Linked DNA regions of Metallumcola ferriviriculae. Each later gene encodes a partner of the first gene's protein in a complex. Links are inferred from orthologs where the notes say so. Each region holds a gene or a part of one and is shown on either strand. Other genes may lie near its edges.

Region 1 (3,267 bases):
ATAGAGCAACGGACTTCTAATCCGTAGGCCGCAGGTTCGAATCCTGCCAGGCGTACCAGAATAAGTGTTTAAGAGCGGGCCAATGGTCTTCTCAAAGAATTAAGCTGTGGTGGGTGTAGCTCAGGCGGTTAGAGCGCCAGGTTGTGGCCCTGGAGGTCGTGGGTTCAAGTCCCATCATCCACCCCATATAATTTTATGATTGACAATTCCAAAAAGATTTGTTAAATTATTTATTACTGTTGGGGCGTAGCCAAGCGGTAAGGCAGCGGACTTTGACTCCGCCATGCGTAGGTTCAAATCCTGCCGCCCCAGCCATATGAGCCATTAGCTCAGCTGGCAGAGCACCTGACTTTTAATCAGGGTGTCGAAGGTTCGAATCCTTCATGGCTCACCAGTATGGGAGGAGTATACTCCTCCCACATAATTAAATATCTATCATGCGGGAGTGGCGGAATTGGCAGACGCACCAGACTTAGGATCTGGCGGTTTTACCGTGGGGGTTCAAGTCCCTTCTCCCGCACCAGGTATGCGGGTGTAACTCAGTGGTAGAGTGCGACCTTGCCAAGGTCGAAGTCGAGGGTCCGAATCCCTTCACCCGCTCCAGCTTTATTGCATACCATAGTTGATGGGCGAATAAATTTAAGAAAACCTCGGCGAAAGGGCAGTTTTGTCCACCGAGGTTTTCTTTTAAAATGCAGGAAAACTCAAGTTTTTACAGAATGGTACTTATGACTAACTGCTTCATAGGCTATAATAACGGCAATGGAGGCAGTATCTACCAATAAAAATATTTTGAGCAGAGGAGGAGCATAAATGAAAGCTAGCGTGGAAAAGATAGAGAACAATCGGGTGACCTTAGAAGTGGAGGTTGAAAATGAGGTTGTAGCAGCAGCGATGACAAAGGCTTACACCAAGTTGGCAAAGCAGGTTAACATTCCGGGTTTTCGTAAGGGTAAAGCACCAAGAAAGGTTTTAGAAAATTACATAGGTACGGGACCTCTGTTGGAGGAAGCCGTTGAGAATGTAGTTCCTAATGCATATATTGAGGCGGTAGAAGAAACAAACATAGAACCTATTGACCAACCGGACATAGAAATGGTACAGCTGGAAGAAGGTAAACCAATAATTTTTAAGGCAAGCGTCGATGTAAAGCCGGAAGTGACATTGGGAGAATATAAGGGATTAGAAGTTGCTAAAGAAGAAAAGGAAATTACTGCCGAGGATGTAGATAAATATCTAGGAACACTTAGGGAACGCTATGCTAAGCTGGTGGTACTTGATAAGGATCAGCCTGCGGAAGAAAACGATACAGTAGTAATTAATTTTGAAGGTTTTCTCGATGGGGAACCCTTCGAAGGGGGTAAGGCTGAAGAACACCCATTGGTATTGGGCTCTGATAGTTTTATTCCCGGGTTTGAAGAGCAATTAATTGGCGTCAAAGCCGGTGAGGAAAAAGAAGTGAATGTAACTTTCCCGGAAGATTATCAAGCTGAAGATCTGGCAGGTAAAGATGTGGTATTTAAGGTGCAGGTAAAAGAAATCAAGCGTAAAGAATTGGCACCTATTGATGATGAATTTGCCAAAGATGTCAGTGAGTTTGAAACACTTGAGGAATTAAAGGAAGATACTAAGAATAAACTGGAAGAAACTGCCGATGAACAAATTAATAGGGCTTTCCGCGCCCAGGTGACGGACAGTGCGGTAGATGCTGCTAAGATTGGGATTCCGGAAAAGCTAATTACACGTCGGCTTGAAGTGATGATGGATAATTTTTCACAACGCTTACAACAGCAGGGTATGTCTATGGAACAGTACATGGAGTATACCCAGTCTTCTATGGAAGATTTTAAACAGCAGTATCGATTAGAAGCAGAAAAGAGTGTCAAATCTGATTTGGTTTTGGAAGCAATAGCCAATGCTGAAGACATTAAAGTAACTGAAGAAGATATGGACGCAGAGATAGAAAAAATGGCTAAGATGTATAATCAGGATGTAAAATCCTTAAAAGCAATAATGGCTGCGCAGGATAGTTTAGATTCCCTCAAATATGGTATAATGTTAGATAAGGCAGCAGAATTTTTAGTAGATAACGCAGTCCCTGTTGTGCCAATAGAGACTAAGGCACCCGAGGAATCTGCTAAAGAGGAATAATAGAATTAGAAAAGGGGTGTGATAAGATGTCCACTTTAGTGCCAATGGTTGTTGAGCAAACTAACAGAGGAGAGCGGGCCTATGATATATATTCCCGTTTGTTAAAGGACCGGATTATATTTTTAGGCAGTGCTATTGACGACAACGTTGCAAATCTGATTATTGCCCAAATGTTGTTTTTGGAAGCAGAAGATCCGGATAAGGATATTCACTTATATGTAAATAGTCCCGGTGGTTCCATTACCGCAGGCATGGCTATTTATGATACCATGCAGCATATTAAACCTGATGTATCTACTATTTGTGTTGGTTTAGCCGCCAGCATGGGTGCATTTCTTTTGGCCGCAGGCGCCAAGGAAAAGCGCTTTGCATTACCTAACAGCGAAGTAATGATACATCAGCCCATGGGTGGCACTCAGGGTCAGGCAGTAGACATTGAAATTCATACTAAGCGGCTCTTGCGCATAAAAGATAAACTAAATAAGATTTTATCAGATATCACGGGGAAACCTTTAAAGCAAATTGAAAAGGATACGGATAGGGATAACTTCTTAACTGCCGATGAGGCCAAGAATTACGGCCTTGTGGATGCTGTCATCTCCAAGGAGGCGCCTGCGAAATAATATATAGCGGGGTGAAATAATGTATAAGTATACGGACGATAAAGGGCAGCTAAAATGTTCCTTTTGCGGGAAATTACAAGACCAGGTCAAAAAGTTAGTTGCCGGTCCTGGTGTCTATATCTGTGATGAATGTATTGAACTTTGCAATGAAATAATTGAAGAAGAACTTAGTGAAGACCTGGGCCTTGATATGGGGGAAATCCCTAAGCCCATAGAAATACGCGAAATTTTGGATCAATACGTCATTGGGCAGGAATCGGCTAAAAAATCTCTTGCTGTGGCTGTATACAATCATTACAAGCGTATTAATATGGGAATGAAAATTGACGATGTAGAGCTTCAGAAAAGTAACATTGTCATGCTTGGCCCTACTGGTAGTGGTAAAACACTTCTAGCCCAGACGCTGGCAAGGATTCTTAACGTTCCTTTTGCCATTGCCGATGCCACGTCATTGACCGAAGCCGGATATGTGGGCGAGGATGTAGAAAACATT
Region 2 (3,012 bases), 900 kb from region 1 along the record:
GGTTCAAGTTCTACCCGAACATGCCCATATTGACCACGTCCGCCACTCTGGCGAATAAATTTACCTTCGGCCTTCACAGCACCTCGGATAGTTTCTTTATAAGCCACCTGCGGCCGGCCGACATTAGCATCAACCCTAAATTCACGTAGCAAGCGGTCTATAATAATTTCTAAGTGAAGCTCCCCCATGCCCTGAATAATCGTCTGGCCAGTTTCATGGTCAGTATAGACACGGAAAGTGGGGTCTTCCTCCGCTAGTTTCTGTAGTGCAATGCCCATCTTTTCTTGGTCCGCCTTGGTTTTGGGCTCGATGGCTACATCAATGACAGGTTCAGGGAACTGCATGGATTCCAGCATAATAGGATGGTCGCTATCACATAATGTATCACCGGTAGAAGTATTCTTTAATCCTACTGCACCGGCAATGTCACCGGTGTAAACTTCCTCCACTTCTTCCCGATGGTTAGCGTGCATTAACAATATCCGCCCAATACGTTCTCTCTTGCCCGTAGCCGCATTATAAAGATAGGACCCAGACTTCAAGGTTCCCGAATAAACTCTAAAGAAGCATAACTTACCCACATATGGGTCGGTAGCAATCTTAAAAGCCAATGCGGAAAACGGCTCAGAATCGTCAGCAATCCGCTTTCCTTCCTCGTCAGTATCAGGAATAATACCCTGAATGGGAGGGACGTCGGTAGGTGCAGGCATATAGTCTACAACCCCATCCAGCAAAAGCTGAACCCCTTTATTCTTAAAAGAGGACCCACAAAAAACTGGAATTATATCTACCGCCAACGTGGCCTTTCTCACTGCCTCTTTAATTTCTCCGGCAGAAATTTCTTCCCCGTTTAGGTATTTCTCCATTAACGTTTCATCAGAATCCGCAACTGCTTCCAAAAGCTTTTCTCGATATTCCTGAGCTATCTCCTGCATGTCTTCGGGAATATCCGTTTCGTCACTGCGAGTACCTAGATCATCCACATATATAATTGCCCTATTGCGAATTAAATCCACAATACCCTGGAAATTCTCCTCCGAACCTATGGGCAGTTGCATAGCTACCGGGTTAGCGCCCAGACGATCTCGAATCATATTAGTCCCGCGGAAAAAATCCGCTCCGACTCTATCCATCTTGTTGATATATGCAATTCTTGGCACCCCATACTTATCCGCCTGACGCCATACTGTTTCAGACTGAGGTTCCACCCCGCCTACAGAGCAGAAAACAGCCACCGCCCCGTCCAACACACGCAAGGAACGTTCCACCTCTACAGTGAAGTCAACGTGCCCTGGTGTATCTATGATATTTATGCGGTGATCTCGCCAAAAACATGTAGTAGCAGCGGAGGTAATAGTAATGCCTCTTTCCTGCTCCTGAACCATCCAGTCCATCGTCGCAGCACCATCATGAACCTCACCTAACTTATGCACCTTACCAGTATAGAACAAGATGCGCTCGGTAGTTGTGGTCTTTCCTGCATCGATATGTGCCATAATTCCAATATTCCTAGTTTTTTCTAATGAGACTTGACGAGCCACTATTATCCCCCTTTCTGCAAGCAGCAACATCGGCTTCAAGCCGATATGTCACTACCAGCGATAATGCGCGAACGCCTTGTTGGCCTCCGCCATTTTATGCGTATCTTCTTTCTTCTTGACAGCGCCCCCTGTGTTATTAGCAGCATCCATCAATTCAGATGCCAACTTATCCTGCAGGTTTTTGCCACCCCGCTGACGTGAATAATTGGTTAACCAACGAATAGCCAAGGTTTCACGTCTTTCAGGACGCACTTCTACGGGAACCTGGTAGTTAGCACCACCAACGCGACGCGCTTTAACTTCCAATACAGGCATAATGTTTTTCATCGCTTGCTCGAATATCTCGTTAGCTTCTTTGCCTGTTCTGTCAGCAATAATATCCAACGCACCGTAGACTATCTTTTCTGAAATGCTCTTTTTACCATCCAGCATCATCTGATTAATTAACTTGGTAATTCTAATGCTGCCATAAATCGGATCCGGCAGAATCTCCTGCTTAGGTACAGATCCCCTTCGCGGCATACATTTCCCCCCTTTAATTACTTCTTAGGTCTTTTCGCTCCATATTTAGAACGTCCTTGCTTTCTATCCTCAACACCCGCGGTGTCTAAAGCACCACGCACGATGTGATACCTCACACCGGGAATGTCTTTCACCCTGCCGCCTCTAACCAGTACAACTGAGTGTTCTTGCAGGTTATGACCAATGCCAGGGATATATGCAGTAACCTCTATCCCGTTAGTTAGCCTGACCCGAGTAATTTTTCTCAAGGCAGAGTTGGGTTTCTTAGGAGTAGTTGTATACACTCTAGTGCAAACCCCCCGTTTTTGCGGGCTGTTTTTTAACGCCGGTGAGGTAGATTTCTTTTTAATCGACTTCCTGCCTTTTCTCACCAATTGGTTAATAGTTGGCATTTAACTCCACCTCCTTCCTGAAATATTTTAAATCAAGTGAAGAGCAAGCCATGTCTTAAACAACATTGGTCTGCCGCGTTCATACTTCCAACTCAGGAAGTATTCTCGCAGCAAACCAGATATTTAAGTAATGAAACAAATGCCCTGAGAAGCTACTTTAATATAGCCGCAGCAGCGGCCCCTACCTGAATACCACAAACTTCACCTAATTCTTTCATGCTGGGTACACGGTTTACAGGTACCTGATTTTGATGACAGAGATCCGTCAAAGAAGTCACCATCTGTTTATCCGCATCTTCAGCCACAAACACCACCTGCACCAAGCCCTTTTGAACCGCTTTTATTGTTTGTTTTGTCCCAATGGTTTTATTCCCGGCGGTGCGCAGCGTCTCTAAAGGCATAGCACTTCCCCCTTGCCGAACAACACACTAATACATATTATCATTTTAGCTAAGGCGTGTCAACAAGATTTGTTTCCTTAAAAAAATCCTTTGACAGCATATCCTCCCCGGCATTCGCGGGCAGCAATTCTACACTGCGATAACGGGACATGCCTG

The links.
Region 2: the proteins of tig (region 1) and rpsG are in contact, whole or in part, in a crystal structure (PDB 3GTY), measured with the Thermotoga maritima proteins. The link is inferred for Metallumcola ferriviriculae from one-to-one orthologs. Residues at the interface, in WP_004081061.1 of Thermotoga maritima: Glu122, Val124, Val129, Leu130, Tyr133, Glu188, Gly259, Ile262, Tyr263, Glu266, Ser270, Glu273, Gln274, Glu277, Arg308, Gln311, Ile312, Ser315, Tyr316, Glu325, Arg329, Arg336, Leu363, Phe366, Trp367, Arg373, Leu377, Arg381, Leu384, Glu387; in WP_004081843.1 of Thermotoga maritima: Lys34, Lys52, Lys55, Glu59, Arg62, Gln63, Glu66, Asn67, Lys69, Val71, Arg95, Ala109, Lys110, Lys111, Gly112, Arg113, Pro114, Glu117, Glu121, Ile124, Ala125, Tyr127, Asn128, Asn129, Thr130, Gly131, Lys135, Asp139, Arg142, Met143.

The regions. Positions count from the first base shown.
Region 1 is NZ_CP121694.1:1,018,159-1,021,425, forward strand. The notes cover bases 44-2,982. They hold tig (trigger factor), read left to right. Parts: upstream 44-813; coding sequence 814-2,151; downstream 2,152-2,982. Other genes in these bases: clpP (ATP-dependent Clp endopeptidase proteolytic subunit ClpP), read left to right, coding at 2,178-2,774; clpX (ATP-dependent Clp protease ATP-binding subunit ClpX), read left to right, coding at 2,794-2,982. In the rest of the region: more of clpX, read left to right, coding at 2,983-3,267. UniProt on the Bacillus subtilis protein: Involved in protein export. Acts as a chaperone by maintaining the newly synthesized protein in an open conformation. Functions as a peptidyl-prolyl cis-trans isomerase.
Region 2 is NZ_CP121694.1:116,752-119,763, forward strand. The notes cover bases 329-3,012. They hold rpsG (30S ribosomal protein S7), read right to left. Parts: upstream 2,064-3,012; coding sequence 1,593-2,063; downstream 329-1,592. Other genes in these bases: fusA (elongation factor G), read right to left, coding at 329-1,541; rpsL (30S ribosomal protein S12), read right to left, coding at 2,081-2,455; MFMK1_RS00645 (ribosomal L7Ae/L30e/S12e/Gadd45 family protein), read right to left, coding at 2,608-2,856; rpoC (DNA-directed RNA polymerase subunit beta'), read right to left, coding at 2,906-3,012. In the rest of the region: more of fusA, read right to left, coding at 1-328.